2 regions of the Isoptericola sp. S6320L genome follow, and region 1 is predicted to be linked to the other one. Evidence: predicted binding sites of a transcription regulator. Region 1 holds the regulator's gene; the other holds the start of a gene.
What was found. Region 1 encodes Rex, which represses fermentation and respiration genes when NADH is low (regulators of the CRP and FNR family bind a similar motif). Its sites were predicted from a motif close to CTTGTGAANNNNTTCACAAG; they were not measured.
Positions count from the first base shown of each region.

Region 2: the regulator Rex is predicted to act here: its motif matches at 5,025-5,044, upstream of mqo (malate dehydrogenase (quinone)).

Region 1 covers NZ_JALKAT010000012.1:83,447-94,706, forward strand. The annotation lists gene MWU57_RS09315 (hypothetical protein) at 1-573, shown strand, start outside; gene proC (pyrroline-5-carboxylate reductase) at 585-1,412, shown strand; gene MWU57_RS09325 (TetR/AcrR family transcriptional regulator) at 1,424-2,026, shown strand; gene MWU57_RS09330 (ABC transporter ATP-binding protein) at 2,067-2,816, shown strand; gene MWU57_RS09335 (ABC transporter permease) at 2,813-3,529, shown strand; gene MWU57_RS09340 (TrkA family potassium uptake protein) at 3,588-4,259, opposite strand; gene MWU57_RS09345 (TrkH family potassium uptake protein) at 4,390-5,784, opposite strand; gene MWU57_RS09350 (acetoin utilization protein AcuC) at 5,858-7,033, shown strand; gene MWU57_RS09355 (30S ribosomal protein bS22) at 7,202-7,300, shown strand; gene MWU57_RS09360 (HAD family phosphatase) at 7,399-8,214, opposite strand; gene MWU57_RS09365 (glutaredoxin family protein) at 8,250-8,540, shown strand; gene MWU57_RS09370 (redox-sensing transcriptional repressor Rex) at 8,537-9,217, shown strand; gene MWU57_RS09375 (YceI family protein) at 9,381-9,932, opposite strand; gene MWU57_RS09380 (histidine phosphatase family protein) at 10,157-10,801, shown strand; gene MWU57_RS09385 (TlpA disulfide reductase family protein) at 10,801-11,260, shown strand, end outside.
Region 2 covers NZ_JALKAT010000020.1:22,794-34,053, reverse strand. The annotation lists gene MWU57_RS11830 (MFS transporter) at 1-857, opposite strand, end outside; gene eis (enhanced intracellular survival protein Eis) at 946-2,181, shown strand; gene MWU57_RS11820 (hypothetical protein) at 2,206-2,907, opposite strand; gene MWU57_RS11815 (TetR/AcrR family transcriptional regulator) at 3,019-3,603, shown strand; gene MWU57_RS11810 (pyridoxal 5'-phosphate synthase) at 3,600-4,277, shown strand; gene MWU57_RS11805 (maleylpyruvate isomerase family mycothiol-dependent enzyme) at 4,268-4,951, shown strand; gene mqo (malate dehydrogenase (quinone)) at 5,137-6,633, shown strand; gene MWU57_RS11795 (ketopantoate reductase family protein) at 6,650-7,582, opposite strand; gene pntB (Re/Si-specific NAD(P)(+) transhydrogenase subunit beta) at 7,599-9,002, opposite strand; gene MWU57_RS11785 (Re/Si-specific NAD(P)(+) transhydrogenase subunit alpha) at 8,999-10,591, opposite strand; gene MWU57_RS11780 (formate/nitrite transporter family protein) at 10,681-11,260, opposite strand, start outside.

The DNA.
Region 1 (11,260 bases):
CGCCGCAAGATCGGACTGGTCGTCGCGCTGGTGGTGATCGCCGCCGTCGCCGTCGTGACCGCGTTCGTGTGGCCCGGGTTCGCCCGCCAGGAGGCGGAGCCGCTGCCGGACGTCACCGTCACGGCCGCCCCGCCCACCCCGACGGCCGAGCCCGCCGACCTGCCCGAGGACGCCACCGAGCTCCTGTCCTCCATGCCGGGCTCCGTGCTGCAGCTCGTGCGTCTCGAGGCCGCCGAGGACACCGGGTTCGAGGAGGACACGGAGGCGGTCGAGGCGTGGGGCCTCACCTACGGCGACGGGTCCGACGGCGGCGCGGAGGTCGCGCTCCGGGTCGGGCAGTGGGCCGACGCCGACGCCGCCGGCGAGGTGCACGGTGCGCTCCTGGAGGCCGCGGGAGACACCACCGCCGAGGGCGACGTGACGGTCGGCGGCGAGGTCGTGGGCACGTACGCCGTGACCCCCGGCGAGCAGCCCGGCACGTCCGTCGTCACCTGGCGCAACGACACGGTCGTCCTCCAGGCGCGCGGCCCGGAGCAGCTCGTCCAGGACTTCTACCAGGCCTTCCCGCTGTGACAGGAGAGCAGATGACCACGCAGATCACCGGAACCAGGGTCGCGTTCCTCGGTACCGGCACCATGGCCGAGGCCGTCCTCGCGGGAGCCCTCGGCTCCGGGCTCGCGCCGTCCGACGTCGTCGCCACCGTCCGGCGGCCCGAGCGCGGCGCCGAGCTCGCCGAGCGGTACGGGGTGACCACGACGGCGGACAACGCCGAGGCGGTCGCCGGTGCGCGCGTCGTCGTGGTCGGCGTCAAGCCGAAGGACGTCGCCGCGATGCTCGACACGGTGGCGGGTGCCCTGGAGCCGGACGCCGTCGTCGTGAGCGTCGCCGTCGGGCTGCCGCTGTCGCTCTACGCGCGCCACCTGCCCGCGGGGCAGCCGGTGGTGCGGACCATGCCGAACACGCCCGCGCAGGTGGGTGCCGGGGTGACCGCCGTCGTCGCGGGCCCGACGACGGCGGAGGCGGACGTCGCGCTCGTCGAGGCGCTGCTCGCCGGCACCGGTGAGACCGTGCGGATCGCCGAGAAGGAGATCGACGCGTTCGGGGCGCTCGCCGGGTCGGGGCCCGCGTACGTGTTCTACGTCGTCGACGCGATGGCCGAGGCCGGGGTGCTCATGGGCCTGCCGCGTGACGTCGCGCGGCGGCTGGCCGTGCAGACCGTGCTCGGCTCCGGCCGGCTCCTCGCCGAGACGGGTGAGCACCCGGCGATCCTGCGCGAGAAGGTCTCCTCGCCCGGCGGCACCACCGTCCAGGCGCTCAAGCGGCTGGACGACGGCGGGGTGCGGTCCGCGTTCCTCAACGCCCTGGAGGCGGCGCGCGACCGGTCCCGCGAGCTGGCCGCCGAGCTCGGCTGAGGCGGGTCCCCGTGACCGATGACGACGCCCCCCGGCGCGGGCGGCGCCCGGCCGGTCAGGAGACCCGTGCCCAGGTGCTCGACGCGGCCCGGGCGGAGTTCCTCGAGCGCGGCTACGACGCGGTCTCGGTGCGGGGGGTCGCGCGGCGGGCGGGCGTGGACCCGGGCACGGTGCGGCACTGGTTCGCCGGCAAGCGGGAGCTGCTGACGGCCACGCTGGGCATCGCGCCCGTCGACCCGGCCGCGATGGTCCACCAGGTGCTGGCCGGACCGGTCGAGGGGCTGGGGGAGCGGCTGGTCCGGGGCGTGCTGGGGCTCTGGGACGGCGACGAGGGCGCGACGGTGCGGCTCGTGCTGCCGGCCGTGATGGCCGACCCGGGGCTGCGCGGACTGCTGCCGGGCTTCCTGGGGGCGGAGGTCCTGGGCCCCATCGTCGAACGGCTCGGGGTGGCGGACGCCCGCCGGCGCAGCTCCCTGGTCGCCTCCCAGGTCGCCGGCCTGCTCCTCACGCGCTACCTGGTGCCGATCGACCCGCTCGCGTCGATGCCGGCGGACGAGGTCGCGCGCCTGGTCGGGCCGAACGTGCAGCGCTACCTCGCCGGGGATCTGGCCTGACCTCTTGCGCCGGCGGGCCGGCAGGAGCAGAATTCACCACATGGAGAAAAACTGGACCGGGCCGGCGCTGCGGACGCGCGGGCTGGTCGTGGAGCGCGGCGGGCGCACGGTCGTCGACGGCCTCGACCTGGAGGTCCCCGCCGGGCAGGTGATCGGCCTCCTCGGCCCCTCCGGCTCCGGCAAGACCACGCTCATGCGTGCCCTCGTCGGCGTCCAGGACCACGTCGCGGGCGAGGTGACCGTGCTCGGCGAGCCCGCCGGGACCGCGGCGCTGCGACGGCGCGTCGGGTACGTGACGCAGGCCGCGTCCGTCTACACCGACCTCACCGTCGCCCAGAACCTGCGGTACTTCGCGCGGCTGTCCGGGCTGCCGCCGTCGGACGCCGAGGCCGCCGTCGCGGGGGCCGTCGCCACCGTGGACCTGGGCGGGCACGAGAGGCAGGTCGTCGGGACGCTGTCCGGCGGGGAGCGGTCCCGCGTGTCCCTCGCCGCCGCGCTGGTGGGCGACCCCGACGTGCTCGTCCTCGACGAGCCGACCGTCGGCCTCGACCCCGTGCTGCGCCGCGACCTGTGGGCCACGTTCCGCACGCTCGCCGCCGAGGGTCGCACCCTGCTGGTCTCCAGCCACGTCATGGACGAGGCCACGCAGTGCGACCGCCTGCTGCTCCTGCGCGACGGCGCGCTCGTCGCCGACACCACGCCGGACGAGCTGCTCGCCACCACGGGGGCACCGGACGCCGAGCGCGCGTTCCTCGTGCTCATCGACCGTGCGACCCAGGAGGCCCGATGATGCTCACCACCGCCGGGCGCGTGCTCGGTCAGCTGCGCGGCGACCGCCGCACCGTCGCGCTGATCCTCGTGCTGCCGTGCCTCCTGCTCGGGCTGATCGCCTGGATGTTCGAGGGCACGCCCGTGCTCGACCAGTTCGGGCCGCTGCTCGTCGGGATCTTCCCCCTCATCGTCATGTTCCTGGTCACGAGCGTCGCCACGCTGCGCGAACGGCAGTCCGGCACGCTGGAACGGCTCATGACCACGCCGGTGCGCAAGGGCGACCTCGTCGGCGGCTACGCGCTGGCGTTCGGCGGCCTCGCGCTCCTGCAGGCGCTCGTCGTGGTCGGCTTCGCGCTGCTCGTCGGGATGGACGTCGCCGGACCGCTCTGGCTGGTCGTGGTGGTCGCGCTGCTCAACGCGGTCCTGGGATGCTGCCTCGGCCTCGCCGCGTCCGCGCTCGCCCGCACCGAGTTCCAGGCCGTGCAGCTGATGCCCGCGACCATCTTCCCGCAGCTCATCGTGTGCGGGCTGCTCATGCCGCGCGACGAGATGCCCGAGGTGCTCGAGTGGATCTCGCGAGCCTTCCCGCTGACCTATGCGGTCGACGCCATGCAGCAGATCGCCGTGGGCGCCGAGTGGGCGGACGTCGCCGGGTCGGTCGGGGTGACGGCCGCCTTCATCGTGGGCGCCGTCGTGCTGGGCATCGTCACGCTGCGCCGTCGGACGCCGTGAGCCTCCCGCGCGGCGCCGCGGCGGGCGGGCCGCCGCGGCGCCGCACGGGCCGACGGCGTCAGGACCGCGCGGAGAACCGTTCCAGCAGGTCCGCGTGCCCGGAGCAGACCAGCAGGTCGTTGGCGCTGACGCGCGTCTCCGGGGTCGCGTAGGTGAAGTCGATGCCCGGGGACTTCACGCCGATGACCGTGACGCCGTACTTCTTGCGGATGTCCGACTGCGCCAGGGTGAACCCCTGCATCTCGCGCGGGGGTCGCATCTTGACGATCGTGAACCCGTCCTCGACCTCGATGTAGTCGAGCATCTTGCCGCTCACCAGGTGCGCCACGCGCGAGCCCGCGTCCGACTCCGGGAAGACGACGTGGTGCGCGCCGATGCGCGTCAGGATGCGGCCGTGCTCCGCCGACACCGCCTTGGCCCAGATCTGCGGCGTGCCGAGGTCCACGAGGTTGCCCGTGATGAGCACGGACGCCTCCAGCTGGGTCCCCACGCCCACCACCACGACGCCGAAGTCCCGTGCGCCGAGCTGCTCGAGGGCCTCCGGGTTGGAGGCGTCCGCCTCCACGACCGGGAGCCGCCCGGACCACTGGGCCACCAGGCGGTCGTCGCTCTCCACCGCCAGGACGTCCTGGCCGAGCCGGTCGAGCGTCGTCGCGATGGACGAGCCGAACCGGCCGAGCCCGATGACGAGCACGCCGGCATCTCGCTCCGATGCCTTCTTGTCTGCCACGGTTTCCTCTCTCGTTCCCGTCACCCGGTCGCCCCGACCGGTCTCACCCGATCCTGCTGTCGGGTGAGCCTGCGGCTCCGCTGCGGGCGGTGCCTCGTGCCTCGGACCCACCCTCCGCTGCACCTCCGTCTCACCCGATCACGGGGCGCTCCTCGGGGAAGCGTACGACGCGCCGTCGGTCCCGCAGGGCGATCGCGCCGAGCACGGAGATCGTCCCCACACGACCGAGGTACATGAGCGCGCACAGGACGTACTTCCCGGCGTCGGGCAGGTCGCCGGTGATCCCGGTGGACAGGCCCACGGTGGCGAACGCCGAGATCACCTCGAACAGCACCTCCGACAGCGAGAAGTCCGTGATGCGCAGCAGCGCGATGCAGGCGCCCAGCACCATCGTGGCGCCGATGAACACCACGGCGATGGACAGCCGGAGCGTGTCGCGCGGGATGCGTCGGCCGAAGACGTCGATGTCCCGGTCGCCGCGGGCCTCGGCGAGGATCGCCAGGAGCATGACGGCCAGGGTGGTCACCTTGATGCCGCCGGCCGTCGACGCCGACCCGCCGCCCACGAACATCAGGGCGTCGGTGACCAGCCACGTCTCCGGGTTCATCGCGCCGGTGTCGACCGTGCTGAAGCCGCCGGAGCGCGGCATGATCGAGGCGAACGACGCGGACAGCAGCTTGGTCGCCAGGTCCTGGCCGCCGAGGGTGCGGGGGTTGGCCCACTCCATCGCCCCGATGATCACGAACCCCGCCGCGAACAGGGCGACGCTCGTGGTCACGGTGAGCTTCGTGTGCAGCGTCAGGTGGCGGTACCAGCGCCGGCCGTACCGGCGGGCCTGCAGGACGTTCGCCATGACCGGGAAGCCCAGCGCCCCGACGAAGACGCCCAGCCCGATCGGCACGACGACGAGCCAGTCGGACGCGTACACCGAGAGACCCTCGGTGGTCGGGACGAAGCCCGCGTTGTTGAACGCCGAGATGCCGTAGAAGACCGCGTTCCACAGCGCGGTGCCGAAGCTCTCGCCCAGCGCGAGGAACCGGGGGAGCAGGACCAGGGCGACCGTCGCCTCGATCGTCACCGACACCACGATGATGAGCCGGATGAGGTAGCCGACCTCGCCCAGGCTGCTGGTGCGCACCTTCGCCTCGGACGCCGTGAGCAGCTTCTGGGTCAGCCCGATGCGGCGCGAGACCGCCATGCCGAGCAGCGAGGCGAGCGTCATGACGCCGAGCCCGCCGATCTTGATGCCGACGAGGATCACCGCGTGGCCGTAGTCGGACCAGTAGCTGCCGGTGTCGACGACGACCAGCCCGGTGACGCAGACGGCGGACACCGCGGTGAACAGCGCGTCGACGAACCGCGCGCCGTCACCGGACGCCGTGGCCCACGGGGGCAGCAGCAGGATGGTGAAGAGCGCGATGACGGCACCGAACACGGTCATCGCGAGGCGCGCCGGGTACTCCCGCGCGGTGCGGTCCACCCACTCGCGCACCGTCGCACCGCGATCGCGCCACCTCGTCGCCACCGACCGGATCCTCCGTCGTCTCAACCGCCAGTCGTCGGGCCCAGCCTGCCACGGGTTCCGCTACGGTGACGGGATGTCCGTCGCCCGGCTGCTGTGGAGCCCCGAGCTCCTGACCTACGACTTCGGGCCCGGGCACCCGATGGCGCCCGCCCGGCTCGACCTCACCTTCCGGCTCGCCGACGCGTTCGGTCTGTTCGACGAACCCTCCCTCGAGGTCGTGCGCATCCCGCCGAGCACCGACGACCTCGTGCGCACGGTGCACGACGGCGACTACGTGGCGGCGGTCCGGCGTGCGGACCGCACGGGCGAGCCCGACCTGGTGCGCGGGCTCGGCACCGAGGACAACCCGGTCTTCGCCGGTATGCACGAGGCGGCCTCGCGACTCGTCAGCGCGTCGGTCGCCGCCGCCGAGGCGACGTGGACGGGTGCGGCGGAGCACGCCGTCAACATCGCGGGCGGGATGCACCACGCACGGCGCGCGGGCGCCTCCGGCTTCTGCCTCTACAACGACGCCGCGGCCGCGGTGCAGCGGTTGCTCGACCTGGGCGCCCGGCGGGTCGCCTACGTCGACCTGGACGCCCATCACGGCGACGGCGTCGAGTCGATCTTCTGGGACGACCCGCGTGTCCTGACGGTCTCCGTGCACCAGGACGGTCGCTCCCTCTTCCCGGGCACGGGCAACCCCGCGGACACCGGAGGCACGGCGGCCGACTGCACCGCGGTGAACGTCGCCCTGCCGCCCCGCACCGACTCGGCGCGCTGGCTGCGTGCCGTCGACGCCGTCCTGCCGCTCGTGCTGCGGGAGTTCCGGCCGGACGCGATCGTGTCCCAGCACGGCACCGACGCCCACGGCAACGACCCGATGGCGGACCTGAACGTGGGGATCGACGCGCAGCTGACGGCGGCGTCGTGGGTGCACGACCTCGCCCACGAGCTCTGCGAGGGGCGGTGGGTCGCACTCGGCGGCGGAGGGTACGCCGTCGTCGACGTGGTGCCGCTGGTGTGGACCGCGCTGGTGGCCCAGGCCGCCCACGTGCCGCTCGCCCCGGCGACCCCGCTGCCCGAGGTCTGGCGCACGGCGGCGGAAGAGATGTCAGGGCTGACCCCCGCGAGGGCGCTCGGCAAGGCCCCGGTGGTCTGGCGGCCGTGGAGCGAGGGGTACGACCCGTCCGACGCCGTGGACCGCGCCGTCCTGGCGACCCGCCGGCACGTCTTCCCCGGGCTGGGCCTGGACCCGTTCCTCGACTGAGCCGCCCGTGCGGCCACGGCAGCGATTCGGGGCACGCGTCCGTGTCGGGTACTCTGGGAGACGGACTTTTTCGCGTTGGTCGGCAGTGCTTGGTCCCGGGAGTCTTCCAGGGAACAGGATCGTCGGGACCAACCGGCCTCCACCACCGATCAGCATTGTGAGGACCTCATGGGCTCCGTCATCAAGAAGCGCCGCAAGCGTATGGCGAAGAAGAAGCACCGCAAGCTGCTTCGCAAGACGCGTCACCAGCGTCGCAACAAGAAGTGACGCTCGGCCCGTCTGACGACGGGCCGCACGCACCGAGCCCGGACCTCGCCCGAGGTGCCGGGCTCCTTGCGTCCTGCGGGCGGACTCGGCGGGCCGGTTCAGTACCGCCGGAGCCGCTTGCGCACGCTGCGCTGGGCGGCGCGCAGCACGAGGCCGAGCACCCAGGCCGCACCCGCCCACGACGCCGTGCGCACGCCGCGTCCGGCCGCGCGCTGACCCCGGCCCCGGAACTCACGGATCGGCCAGCCGACCTCCTTCGCGTGCCGGCGTAGCCGCGCGTCGGGGTTGATGGGGCAGGGGTGGCCCACCGACCGCATCATCGGCAGGTCGTTGAGCGAGTCGCCGTACGCGTAGGAGGACTCCAGGTCGAGTCCTTCGCGCTCGGCGAGCTCCCGCACGGCCGCCCCCTTGGCCTCGCCGTGCATGAGGTCGCCCACCAGCGCGCCGGTGTAGTAGCCGTCGGCGTGCTCGGCGATCGTGCCCAGGCAGCCCGTCGCCCCGAGCCGGCGCGCGATGAGTCCGCCGATCTCCACGGGCGTCGCCGTGACCAGCCAGACCTCGTCGCCTGCCGCCAGGTGCTCGTCCAGGAGTCGCTTGGTCCCGGGAAAGATGCGCAGCTCCAGGACCGTGTCGTACACCTCCTCGCCCACGGCGGTGATCTCCGCGACGGACCGTCCGGCGATGAGGGACAGCGCCCGCGACCGGACCGTCTCGATCTGGGACCGCGACTCGCCGAACACCAGATACTTCGCCTGGATCCAGGCGAAGCGCAGCAGGTCGGAGGTGCCGAAGAACTTCCGCTGGTACAAGGCCCTGGCCAGGTGGAACGCGCTGGCGCCGCGGATGATCGTGTTGTCGACGTCGAAGAACGCTGCCGCCGTCGGTCCGGCCGGGGGTGCAGCATGAGACGACATGCCGCCCACTGTAGTAGCGCCGATACGCTGTGCTCGTGAGCAGGCCTGCGATCCGACCAGACGCGACGTCCAGGGTCGTCGTGTACAGCAGGGCGGACTGCCACCTGTGCGACGAGGCACGGGCGGTGGTCGCCGCGGTGTGCGCGGAGGCGGGGGAGACCTGGCAGGAGATCGACATCGATGCCGAGCCCGCTCTGGTGGAGCGGTACGGCGAGTACGTGCCCGTCGTCGAGGTGGACGGCGTGCAGCAGGGGTTCTGGCGGGTGGACGCGGCACGGTTGGCGCGTCGGCTCGCACGGCCCCCGGGAGGGAAGAAGAAGACGTGATCGAGATCGGTGAGGTGACGGTGCCCGCGGCGACGGTGGCGCGGCTTCCGTTCTACCTGCGTGCACTGCGCGACCTGACGCGCGAGGGTGTGGCGACGACGTCGTCGTCCGACCTGGCGGAACGGTCCGGCGTCGGCTCCGCGCAGCTCCGCAAGGACCTGTCCTACCTGGGGTCGTTCGGCACCCGGGGCGTGGGGTACGAGGTCGAGTCCCTGTCGTCGTACATCGCCGCCGCGCTGGGCCTCGGCTCGGAGCACCGGCTGGCGATCGTGGGCGTCGGGAACCTGGGCCACGCGCTGGCCAACTACTCGGGCTACGCGGCGCGCGGGTTCCAGGTGGTGGCGCTGCTCGACGCCGACCCCGCCGTCGTCGGCGGCCGGGCGGCCGGGATCGAGGTCGAGCACGTCGACCACCTGGAGCGGATCATCGTGGAGCGGCACGTCTCGATGGTGGTGCTGGCGACGCCCGGACCGCCCGCCCAGGGGATCGCCGAACGGGTCGTGTCGGCGGGCGTGCGCGAGATCCTGTCGTTCGCCCCGGTGGCGCTGCACCTGCCCGACGACGTGGTGGTGCGCAGCGTGGACGTGGCGGGGGAGCTGCAGATCCTGGCGTTCCACGCGGCGGCGCGCCACGCCAACGGCGTCGCGGCACCCGGCGCGGACGTCCCGGCGTCCTGACCCGGCCGCAGGGCCCTATCGCGCACGCCCAGGTAGTGCCGCGCACGCCGAGGTAGTAGCGGCAAGCGCGAGGTAGCAGCGCTCGGGCCGCGGTCGGGGGGACGACGGCGCCCCGACGCCGGGCGCACGGCCTGGCGTCGGGGCGCACCGCCCTATGGCGGGATCAGTTCTGCGAGATCGCCGACACGTCGAGCGCGATCTTCACCTTGTCGCCCACGAGGAAGCCGCCGGTCTCCAGCGTGGCGTTCCAGGTGAGGTCGAAGTCCCGGCGGGAGATCTCGAGCTCGGACTCGAAGCCGGCGCGGTCGTTGCCGAACGGGTCCTTGGCGGTGCCGGCGAACTCGGTGGGCAGGTCGACGGTCTTGGTCACACCGTTGATGGTCAGGTCACCGGTGATCACGTAGGCGTCGCCGTCCACGGAGATGTTCTTCGACGCGAAGGACCAGACGGGCTTCTCCTCGGCGTGCCAGAAGTCGGCGCTCTTGAGGTGGCCGTCGCGGTTCTCGTCGCCGGTGTTCACCGACGCGGCGTCGAGCTCGGCGGACACCGAGGTGGAGTCGAGGTCGTCGCCCACGGTGATGGTGCCCGTGGTGATGCCGATGGTGCCGCGGACCTTCGAGATGCCCGCGTGGCGGACGGTGAAGGACGCGGTGGAGTGCGCGGCGTCGATGACGTAGGTGCCGGTGGTCAGGCCCGTGGGCAGCGGCGTAGCCATGGAAGTGCTCCTCGTGTTGGCGGTTCCGAACGTGGTGCGGACGCAGGAGGCGGGACCGCCGTCGGCGATCCTGACTCCATCGGAATGCATGAACCGGGGTGGTGCGCGGACTATTCCCCGGCCCCGCGGCACGCGTCGACCGGCGGCGTGAGGCTGGTCACGGCATGGCTGTGGCGCTGCTGGGGAGCACCTGAGGACGCTCCCGATCTGGGACACTGGGGGCCATGGCCACCACCACCGTCCATCTCCTGCGGCACGGCGAGGTCCACAACCCCGACGGCATCCTGTACGGACGCCTCGCCGGGTACCGCCTGTCCGCGCTCGGCCAGCGGATGGCCCGGCGCGTCGCCGACCACCTGTCCCAGGGCGACCGGGACGTCGTCGCCGTCGTCGCGAGCCCGCTGCAGCGCGCCCAGGAGACGGCCGCGCCCGTGGCCACCGCGTTCGGCCTCGAGCTCGCCACCGACGACCGGCTCATCGAGGCCGGCAACAGCTTCGAGGGCACCTCGATCGGCAAGCACCCCGGCCAGCTCGCGCACCCGCGGTACTGGACCCGGCTGTGGAACCCGCTGCGGCCGTCGTGGGGGGAGAGCTACGCCGACCAGGTCGTCCGGATGCGTGCCGCCGTCGACGACGCGCGCCGCGCCCACCTCGGCCACGAGGTCGTGCTCGTCAGCCACCAGCTGCCCGTCTGGGCGACCCGGCGGTCGTTCGAGGGACGCACCCTGGCGCACGACCCGCGCCGGCGCGAGTGCGCCCTCGCGTCCCTGACCTCCCTGACCTTCGACGACGACCGGTTCGTCTCGCTGCACTACACCGAGCCCGCCGGCGCCCTGCTGGCCGGTGCCGACCCGGTGCCGGGCGCCTGATGGCACGCCGTCCCGCCACCCGCCCCGCACGCCGGGCAGCCGTCACCGCCGCCCTGGTCGCCACGGCCGGGCTGCTCGCCGGCTGCGGCGCGGCCGACTCCGGCGCGAGCGACGTCGTCGGCCAGGGCTTCGTCTCCGGCGACGGCTCCGTGCAGCAGTGGGAGCCGGGCGAGCGCGGCGACGCCGTCGTGGTCGAGGGCACGTCCTTCGAGGGCGACGAGGTCTCCACCGCCGACTGGAGCGGCGACGTCGTCGTGCTCAACACCTGGTACGCGGGCTGCGCCCCCTGCCGCGCCGAGGCCCCCGACCTCGTGGCGCTCGCGAACGACCGTGCGGACGACGGCGTGCACCTGCTCGGCATCAACACCGAGGACGACGCCGGCACCGCCCTGGCGTTCCAGCGCACCTTCGAGGTGCCGTACCCGTCGATCGAGGACCGCAGCGGTCAGGTCGTGGCCG
Region 2 (11,260 bases), on a different contig from region 1:
GCGACCTGCTGCAGGAACAGCGTCAGGACGAACCCACCGAACGCCAGCGCACCGTAGACCGCTGCCGTGGCGACGTTGCCCCACGCGAAGTTCCGCACCGCGAAGAGCCGCATCGGCAGCATCGGGTCAGGGGCCCGGCGCTCGTAGAGGACGAACGCCACCAGCAGCGCGAGCCCGACGCCGACGAGCGGCCACACCTGCTCGATGAGGCCGAACACCGTCGTGCCGAGCCCGACGGCTGCGAGCACCGCGCCCGGGACGTCGATGCGCCGCCCGCTCGTGGCCCCCGACGGCGGCACTCCCCGCAGCAGGTAGAGGGTCACCGCGACCACGGGGACGTTGATCCAGAACACCCCGCGCCAGGAGACGAGGTCGACCAGCCCGCCCCCGACGAACGGCCCGACGATCATGGCGGTGCCGGTCCACGCGGTCCAGGTGCCGATGGCCCGGGACTGAGCCGGCCCCTCGAACGTCGAGATGATGAGCGCCAACGAGCTGGGCACGAGCAGTGCCCCGGCGACGCCCTGGAGCAGGCGTGCGACGACGAGCACGGCCCCGGTGGGGGCCACGGCGCACAGCACCGACGTCGCGGCGAACCCCAGCAGCCCGACGAACAGCACCTGACGGCGACCGTAGACGTCCGAGAGCGAGCCGGCGGCGAGGATGAGGGCGCCGAGCGTGACGAGGTAGCCGTCGACCACCCACTGCTGGAGCGTCAGGCCGGCCTCGCCCGGCCCGCCGAGCTCGTCGGCGATCGCGGGCAGGGCCACGTTGACGACGGTCCCGTCGAGGAACGACACGAACGACGCGAGGATCGCGACGAGCAGCACACGCCGCTGCGTGGAGGTGGTGGCCACGCGCCTCACGCTACGGCCGGTCGGCGACTCCGACCAGCCGCACCGCGCCGGCGTGCCGCAGCGGGCCCGGAGTCAGTAGCGTGTGGCCATGGACCTGGTCATCCGCCGGTCGGTCGTCGCCGACGTCCCCGCCGCACGACGTCTCGGCGACGAGGCGTTCGGCGCTCCCGCGACGCCCCGCCCGGACCCCGAGCCCGGCACCTGGCCGTCGGCGAACGTCCGCCCGTGGTCGGCGTACGACGGCGAGGAGCTCGTCGCCACGCTGGGCGTGCGCCGGTTCACCTCCTGGTTCCACGGCGCGGCCGTCCCGACCGCCGGGTTCGCGGGGGTGACGGTCGCCGCGGAGCGGCGCGGCGAGGGCGTGCTCCGGCCGCTGTTCGACGCGGCGCTCGCCGAGGCACGCGAGCAGGGCGAGGTGATCTCGACCCTCTACCCGAGCGCGGCCGGGATCTACCGCAGCCTCGGCTACGAGGTGATCGGCTCCTACGACGAGGCACGCCTGCCGATGGCGGCGCTCGCCACGGTCCGTCCGCCGGCGGGCGGGGTGCGTACCCGGCGCGCCGCTCGTGCCGACGTCGAGGCGATCCGCGCCGTCTACCGCACGTGGGCGGCCGCGCAGAACGGCCCGCTCACGCGCACCGAGAAGCCGTTCCTGCCCGAGCCCGACGAGCTGTTCGGACCTGAGTCGGGCTATACCGGCATCAGCCTGGCCGTCGGTCCGGACGACGAGGTCCTGGGCTTCGCGAGCTGGAACCGGGGCTCGGGGTACGACGGGACGGGCACGATCGAGGTCGACGACCTGGTCGCGCTCACCCCGGACGCCGCCCGGGCGCTGTGGCGCGTGCTGGGGTCGTTCGGCACGGTGGCCGGCTCGGTGCGGCTCTCGACGTCGGGCGCGTGGACCGGGTCCGACCCGAGCCGCCTGGTGCTTCCCGACCACACGGTCACCACCACGAGCCGCCCGTACATGCTGCGGCTGCTGGACGTCCCGGCCGCCCTCGGGACCGCCTGCCTGCCGCCACTGAGTGCTCGCGTGCCGTTCTCCGTCGTCGATCCGCGGACCCCCGACGTCGAGGGTTCCTGGACGCTTCTGGTGCACGACGGCGTGGCCCAGGTCCACCCGGACGCCCCGTCCGTCCCGGCGGAAGGGCGGGAGCCCGACCGGTTGACGTTCACCTCGTCCGGCATCGCGCTGAGCTACGCAGGAGCGGCCTCTACCGCGAACCTCCGCCTCGCGGGCCACGTGCGCGGGCCGTCGACCCACGACCGGCTGTGGGACGCCCTGTGGCACGGTCGGGACGTCCACGTGCGCGACTACTTCTGAACGGCACAGCAGGTTCTGAACGACTCAGCAGGACGCCGCGACGTCCGTGCGGTAGCCGAGCGCCCAGCACAGGGTGCCGACGTCCTGCCGGATCGTGTCCACGGCGGTTCGGAGGCCGGCGACGTCCTGGCGCAACGCGTCGACGTCGGCGGCGCTGGCGGCGTCCGGCCGGGTCTGCAGGTCGTCGCGGACCGTCGCCAGGTCGTTGCGGACGGTCCCGAGCCCGTTCTGGAGGTTGGACTCCAGGCTGTCGATGCCGTTCGTCACCTCGAGCAGGCGCGTCTGCAGGTCGTCCATCCCCCCGGAGCCCTCGGCGGGGAACCCGGTCCAGTCCTCGACGCTCTGCACCCTGCCGGTCAGGGCGTCGACGGTCGCGGCGTCCGGCGCGGCCGCGAGCTCGGCGCGGAGGCGGGCGGACTCCGCCTGGGCGCTCTCGGCCTGGGTGACGGCCGTCTGCACCTCGCCCGCCAGCTTCCGGTTGGCCGACCAGAGCACGGCGACGCCGACCGTCGCGACGAGCGCGAGGACCACGGCCGCGGCGAGGACCGCGGTCTGCACGCCCCGGGACTCGAGGCGCGGCACCAGGCCGCGCCCCGGGCCGGCGGGCAGGTCCGGTTCCGCCGGGAACAGGGTGGCGATCGACGCGACCTGGCCGGTGTCCGGCCGCCGGGCGATCCGCCCACCGGACGAGACCCGTCCCGACGGTGCTGCTGGATCGTGGCTCATCTCGCTCCTCCTGCTCGCCGACGTGGCTCGGGTCACATCCTGGCGTCCCGACCGCCCCGCCACAACCGCCCGGACGCGGACGCCATACCTAGAGGTAGGTACAGTGCAACCGTGCCACCTCCCGCCACCCGCGACCGGCTCGTCGCCGCCGCCCAGGAGCTGTTCGCCGCTCAGGGGGTCGGGGCCACCAGCCCGCGCCAGGTCCTCGCTGCGAGCGGCGTCGGGCAGGGCAGCCTGTACCACCACTTCCCCGCCAAGCACGACCTGGCCGTCGCCGCCGTGAGTGCCACCGCCGACCATGCGCTGGCAGCGGCGCTGCAGGAGCTGTCGGGAGACTCCCCCGCCCTGGGCCGCGTCCTGGCATACCTCGAACGCCCCCGTGACGCGCTGGCCGGATGCCGGGTGGGCCGCCTCACGAGCGACCAGGCCGTCATGGACGACGACGACCTGCGCGCCACCGTCCGGACCTCCTTCGACCGGCTCGTCGCCGCCGTCGCCGAGGTGCTCACCGAGGCCGGCGTCCCGCCCGACGACGCGACGGACCGGGCGCACGCCGCCGTCGCCGTGGTGCAGGGCGGCTACGTGCTCGCCCGCGCCACAGGCGACCCGCAGGCGATGCGCGCCGCCGTGCGCGGCTTCGTGACGCTGCTCGACCCGACCACCCGTGACCGTCCCGACGACGAGGAGTCCCTGTGACGACCTTCCGCGAGCGCCTGCGCGCGCTGCCCGTGCTCCCCGACGGCTTGCCGGGCTGGGAGATCGCCGACCTGGACGCGCTGCCGGCGACGCCCCACCAGCTCTTCGAGACCTGGTTCGACGAGACCGTCGCAGCCGGTGCGACCGGTCCGCACGCGATGACCCTGTCGACCTCGGACGGTCACGGCGCGGTGCGCGCCCGGACGGTGATCCTCAAGGACCTCACTGCCGACGGGTGGTGGTTCGCGGGGCACTCGACGAGCCCGAAGGGCCGGGACCTGGCGACGGAGCCACGGGCCGCCCTGACGTTCCTGTGGCGCGAGACGGGTCGCCAGGTGCGCGTCACGGGCACGGTCACGTCGCACCCCGAGGTCGGGGCGGCGGACTTCCTCGCCCGTCCGGACGCCTCGCGCGCCGCCGGGCTGGTGGACCACCAGAGCGAGGTCCTCGGCGACCTGGCCGAGCACCGCAGGGCCTGGGCCGACGCCCTGGACCGGGTGCGCGCCGACCCCCGGCTGATCGCGCCGGCCTGGACGGCCTGGTGCCTCGCCCCGTACGAGGTGGAGTTCTGGCAGTCCGGGACGGGCACCGGCCAGACCCGCCTGCGATACCGTCCCGACGCCACCGTGGGCGCGCCGCGCGCCGCCTGGACCAAGGCGCTGCTGTGGCCCTGACCGTCGACCACGACCTCCTCGAGCACGCACGAGCCGACGCCGACCGGGCGCTGGGCGACCTGCTGGCCCGGGTCCGCGACCTTCCCGCCGGTGCGACGGTGGAGCCCTCCGCGCTGCCCGGCTGGTCGCGGGGCCACGTGCTCGCTCACGTCGCGAACGTGGCCGCCGCGCTCGCCCGACAGGCCGAGCACGCCGCCCGTGGGCTGACGATCGAGCCGTACGACGGTGGAGCCGCCGGCCGCGCCGCCGGCATCGAGGCCGCGTCCTCGCGCTCCGTCGACGAGCACGTCGCAGCGCTCACCGCCGTCCGTGCCCGGCTCGTCGACGCCTGGCCCCCGCCCGGGGACGCGGGCTGGGCCGCGCCGGTCGCGTACCGCGACGGGGTCGTCGCGGGCGTCCTGCTGGCCTGGTGGCGCGAGGTGCGCATCCACGCCGTCGACGCCCTCGTCGGGATGACCGACGACTCCTGGGACGCGGCGCTCTGCGCCCACCTGCAGGACTTTCTCGCGGTAAGGCTGCCCGACGGCGGTCCCCCACCGCAGATCGAGGGCTCAGCGGCGCACGTCGCGGCCTGGCTGGCGGGCCGTGAACCGTCCGGGCCGGTCGTCGCGCGCCGTGGCGGCGTCGTCGTCGCCCTGCCGGAGCTCGGCCCGTGGCCCTCCGCGCAGCGCTGACCGGCGAGGCCCACGCGGCCCGGATGTGACCCACATCACTGCAGGTCAGCCGCTTGTGACCTTGCTCTCATTCTTTGTGACACTTTTCACCAGCGTCGTAGCATGGCGAGGTGACTACGCGCGAAACGGCCTCCCGCAACGGCTCCTCCGACGCCGTCGACGTCGTCCTCATCGGCGGCGGCATCATGAGCGCCACCCTCGGCACGCTGATCCAGCAGCTCGAGCCGACGTGGTCGATCCGTATCATCGAGCGCCTCGACGAGGTCGCGCTCGAGTCGTCCAGTCCGTGGAACAACGCCGGCACCGGTCACGCCGCGCTGTGCGAGCTGAACTACACGCCGGAGAAGGCGGACGGCACCATCGACATCTCCAAGGCGGTGGCGATCAACGAGCAGTTCCACACCTCGCGGGAGCTGTGGCACCACCTGCTGGCCACCGGCCGCCTCGCGGACTCCTCGTTCGTCAGCCGCACCCCGCACATGACGTTCGTGCGCGGCGCCAAGAACGTGGACTACCTGCGCCGTCGGCACCAGACGCTCAGCGACCACCCGCTCTTCCGTGACCTGGAGTTCTCCACCGACCGCGCCGAGATCGAGCGGTGGGCTCCGCTGCTCACCGCCGAGCGCGACGCGGACGAGCCGATCGCCGCGACCCGGTCCGTCGCCGGCACGGACGTCGACTTCGGCAACCTCACCCGCCAGCTCGTCGACGGGCTCGTGGCCCACGGTGCCCAGATCCAGCTCCAGCACGAGGTCCGCTCGCTCAAGCGCACCCGCGACGGCGGCTGGCGCCTGCGCGTCAAGGACCGCTCGTGGAACGCACCCCAGCGGACGTCCACCGTCACGGCGCGCTTCGTCTTCGTCGGCGCCGGCGGCGGCGCCCTGCCGCTGCTGCAGTCCGCCGGCATCCCCGAGATCAAGGGCTTCGGCGGGTTCCCGATCTCCGGAGAGTTCCTGCGCACCGACAACCCGGAGGTCGTGGCGCAGCACCAGGCCAAGGTCTACGGCAAGGCCGACGTCGGCGCTCCGCCGATGTCCGTCCCCCACCTGGACACCCGTGTGGTCGACGGCAAGAGCTACCTCATGTTCGGCCCCTACGCCGGGTTCAGCCCCAAGTACCTCAAGAAGGGCAAGTACCTGGGACTGGTCACGTCGCTGCGTGCCCACAACCTGACGTCGATGATCGGCGCCGGCCTCAAGAACCTCGACCTCACGCAGTACCTGGTGGGCCAGCTCGTCGCCGCGCCCGAGACGAAGTTCCACGCGCTGCAGCAGTTCATGCCGACCGCTCACCCCAAGGACTGGGAGACGATCACCGCCGGCCAGCGCGTGCAGGTGATCAAGCGTGACGCCGACGGCAAGGGCGTCCTGCAGTTCGGCACGGAGATCGTCTCCGCCGCGGACGGGTCGATCGCCGGCCTCCTCGGCGCCTCGCCGGGCGCCTCGACCGCGGTCTCGGCGATGGTGGACCTGCTCGGCCGCTGCTTCCCCACCGAGTTCGCCGGCTGGCGCCCCCGTCTCGCCGCGATGATGCCGAGCCTCGACGGCATGCCCGCCGACGCCCGCGAGATCGACACCACGACGGACGCGGCGTCCGAGCTGTCCGCCACCGAGCTCGCCGCGCAGAACGGTGGCGTGCTGCCCGCCAGCGTCTACGAGTCCCGGGCCGACTCCCGCTTCTGAACGCGGCCGGGAACGGTCAGCCGACCCTGCGAGCGAGCTGGACCACGACCCGCTCGATCGTCGGGGTCGGCACCGACCGTGCGGCACCGCGCCGTGCGACCGCCCCGCCGATCGCGTCGAGCTCGCCCGTGCGACCGGCGGCCAGGTCGGCCTGCAACGACGACCGCATCGTCGGCGGGAACCCTCGCAGGATCGTGCGCAGGTCCTCGGCCGTCGTGGTGACGCCCTCGGCCGCGGCGACCGCCGCCACCTCACCGAGGACGCCGTCGGTGAGCACCGGGTCGGCGTCCAAGGCCGCACCCACCCCGGTCCGGTGCACGGACGTCAGCAGGGCCAGCGGCGCGAGGAAGCGCAGCTTGGACCACAGCACCTCGGTCTCGCTGCCCGCCGTCACGACCTCGATCTCCGTGTCGCGCAGGGCCTGGACCACCTCGAGGTCACCGGCCTCGGCGGGCACGGTGATCCGCAGCAGCTCACCGCGGTGGCGTACCGTCAGGGCCGTGTCCGGGCCCGACCCGGTGCGCAAGGTCTCGCCGGCGTAGGACGCCCCGACCACGACGCTCTCGTACGCGGCCGGGCCGCCGGGCCCCGCGAGGGCAGCCCGCAAGGACTCCATGTGATCGATCCCGTTGAGGAGCGAGACGACCTCGGGAGGCCGACCGGCAGCGATCGTCCCGGCGACCTCGGCGACGCCCTCGGCCTTGACCGCCACGAGCACCCGGGCGCCGCGCGGCACCCACGTCGTCGCCCGCAGCGGGGCGTGCCAGGCACCGAACCGGTCGGTGACGATCTCGAGCCCGTGCTCGGTCACCCGCCGGGCCGTGCCCGGGCGTCCGACGAGGACGACGTCGTGCCGGGCCCGCTGCAGCAGGGCGGCCACCAGTCCGCCCACCGCCCCCGGGCCGACGACGGCGATCAGGGGCCGGTGCAGATCGTTCGCGCTGGTCATCGCCCGAGCGTAGCGCTCACAGCGACTGGATGATCCGCTCCACCTGCTCCTTCGCGTCGCCGAAGACCATCGCCGTGTTCTCGCGGAAGAACAACGGGTTCTGCACGCCGGCGTACCCGGTGGCCATCGAGCGTTTGAACACCACGACGTCGCGCGCGCGCCACACCTCCAGCACCGGCATCCCGGCGATGGGCGAGCCGGGGTCCTCCTGGGCGGCAGGGTTCACGGTGTCGTTCGCGCCGATGACGAGGACGACGTCCGTCGACCCGAAGTCGCCGTTGATCTCGTCCATGCCCAGCACGACGTCGTAGGGCACCTTGGCCTCCGCCAGCAGCACGTTCATGTGGCCCGGCAGCCGGCCCGCGACGGGGTGCACACCGAAGCGGACGTCCACGCCCCGCGCGCGGAGCTTCTCGGTGAGGTCGGCCACGGGATGCTGTGCCTTCGCGACCGCCATGCCGTAGCCCGGCACGATGATGACCGACCTCGCGGACGTCAGCTGTTCGGCGACGTCGGCGGCGAAGGTCTCCCGGTGCTCGCCCGACACGCCCGCCGCGACGGTGCCGGGCTCCGTCCCGAACCCGCCGAGGATGACCGAGACGAACGAGCGGTTCATCGCCCGGCACATGATGTACGACAGGATCGCGCCGGAGGACCCCACGAGGGCGCCGGTGATGATGAGCAGGTCGTTGCCGAGCATGAAGCCCGCGGCCGCGGCGGCCCATCCCGAGTACGAGTTCAGCATGGAGACGACCACCGGCATGTCGCCACCGCCGATGGAGGCGACGAGGTGCCAGCCGAGCGCCAGCGCGACGACGGCGGCAAGGACCAGCGCCGTGAGCGCGACGGCGTCCGACCCGGCGCTCGCCGCCGCGAGGAACCAGGCCAGCAGCCCGGCCGACGCGACGACGAGGCCCAGGTTGATCGCGTTGCGACCCGGCAGGTTCAGCGGTGCGGACCTGATCCTCGCCGCCAGCTTGAGGTTGGCGACGATCGACCCGGTGAAGGTCACGGCGCCGATGAGGATCCCGAGGAAGACCTCGACCAGGTGCACGGTGCCCGCGTGCTGCTCGGTCAGGTACGACCCGAACCCGACCAGCACGGCCGCGAGCCCGACGAACGAGTGCAGGAGCGCGATCAGCTCGGGCATCTGCGTCATCTCGATCTTGCGGACCCGCCAGGTGCCGACCGTCGCACCCACGACGAGCACCAGGAGGATCAGGCCGGCGGTCACCGGCCACGGCCGCTCGGACTGTTCGAGAGCCAGGGCGACGGTGGCCACGAGTGCCAACGCCATGCCGAGCATGCCGAGCACGTTGCCGCGACGGGCCGACTCCTGCTTGGACAGCCCGGCCAGCGAGCCGATGAAGAGGACGCCCGAGACCACGTAGGTGGCCTGGACCACGGACAGCACCGTCATCGGGCCACCTCCGACGTCACGGGGGCGCCCGACGGCGAACCCTTGCGGAACATGCGGATCATGCGGTTCGCGACGAGGAACCCACCGAACACGTTGATCGACGCCAGGGTGGCGGCGACGACGGCCAGGGACGTGACCAGCCAGTCGTCGACGCCGATCTGCAGCAGCGCGCCGACCAGGATGATGCCGCTGATCGCGTTGGTCTGAGCCATCAACGGCGTGTGCAGGGCGTGCGTGACGGCCGAGATGACGTAGTAGCCCACGACGACGGCGAGGGCGAACACCGTGAAGTGGCCGACGGCGTCCGGCGGCGACACCGCGACCGCGAGACCTGCGAGGAGCGCGGCGAGCACCGTGAGCACCCCGTTCCGCCGCGACCTGCTCCGCCGTGCGGCGGCCTCCGCGGCGGGGTCCGTGCTGCTGGGTGCCGGCTCGGGGGGCGGCGCTGCCGGTGCCGGTGCCGCGGAGACCTGCACCGGCGGCGGCGGCCAGAGCACCTCGCCGTCGCGGGTGAGCGTCATACCCCGCACCACCACGTCGTCGAGGTCGATCACCAGGCTGCCGTCCCGCGCCGGCGTCAGGAGCGTGACCAGGTTGACCACGTTGGTGCCGAACAGCTGGGAGGTGTGCTGCGGCATGCGCCCCGGCAGGTCGGTGTACCCGAGCACGATCACGCCGCCGTCGCTCACCACCCGCTCCCCCGGGACCGTCAGCTCGCAGTTGCCTCCGCCGGCGGCGGCGAGGTCGACGACCACCGACCCCGGACGCATCGCGGCCACCATCTCGGCCGTGATGGTGGTGGGGGCGGTGCCGCGGACGAGCGCCGTGGTGATCACGACGTCCGCCCCCGCGGACTCGGCGGCGTAGGTCCGGCGCGTCGCCGCCTCCTGGTCGCCGGTCAGGGCGCTGGCGTAGCCGTCGGCGCTGACCTCCTGGGAGGCGCCCTCGGCCCGGACGGCGGTCGCGCCCAGCGACTCGATCTGCTCGGCCGCCTCGGGGCGGACGTCGAACGCCCGCACCTTCGCCCCCAACGAGGAGGCGGTGCCGATCGCCGCGAGCCCCGCGACGCCCGCACCGATCACGAACACGGTGGCGGGCGGCGTCGTCCCGGCAGCGGTCACCTGCCCCGTGAACATGCCACCGAACTCGTCCGCAGCCTCGATCACCGCGCGGTACCCCGCCACGTTGGACTGGGCTGACAGCACGTCGAGCGCCTGGGCCCGCGAGATCCGCGGGACCGCGTCGAGCGCCAGCGCCGTGACCCGACGCTCCGCCAGGGCGTCGACCAGCTCCGGTCGGGCCGCGGGGGCGAGCTGTGAGATGAGCGTGCTCCCCGGCCGGAGGAGGTCCAGCTCCGCCGGGGAGGGAGCGTTGACGCTCGTCACGACGTCGCACGCCCAGGCGTCGGCACGCTCGCCGATCCGGGCACCGGCCTCGACGTAGGCCTTGTTCGGCAGGTTCGCGCGCTCCCCCGCGCCGGCCTCGACGACGACGTCGTAGCCGAGCGCGGTGAGCTGGCGGACGGTGGCGGGCGTCGCGGCGACGAGCCGCTCGCCCTGGCGCGACTCGAGCGGGATACCGATCTGCACGGGCTCTGACCTCCTTCGGTCGGAAACCCCTGCAACCTACCCGGTCCGTACTGCGAAGACGAGACCGGGTCGCACAGCGAGACGAGGTATCAGCGCGTGGCCCCCACCAGGTCGTCGGGCTCCGCGGCCGGTGCCGGCCGCGCGCCGCGCCGCGGCTTGGTCCGGTAGTGCGTCGTGTAGAGCATGAGGCCGACGAACGTCAGCCCACCGACGAGGTTGCCGATCACCGTCGGGATCTCGTTCCAGACGAGGTAGTCGACGACGGTGAAGCTGCCACCCATGAGGAGCCCGGCCGGGAACAGGAACATGTTGACGATCGAGTGCTCGAACCCCATGTAGAAGAACAGCATGATGGGCATCCACATGCCGACCACCTTGCCGATCACGCTCCGGGACATCATCGCGGCGACGACCCCGGTCGAGACCATCCAGTTGCACATGACGCCGCGGACGAACAGCGTGAGCATCCCGCCGGCGCCGTGCTCGGCGTAGCCGACCGTCCGACCCTCACCGATGTGACCGATCGCCTGCCCGACCTCGCTGGGCTCCGTGGACCAGCCGTAGGTGAAGTAGATCGTCATGAAGACGGCGACCATGAAGGCACCGGCGAAGTTCCCCACGAAGACCAGGCCCCAGTTGCGCAGCACGGCCCCTACCGTCACGCCAGGC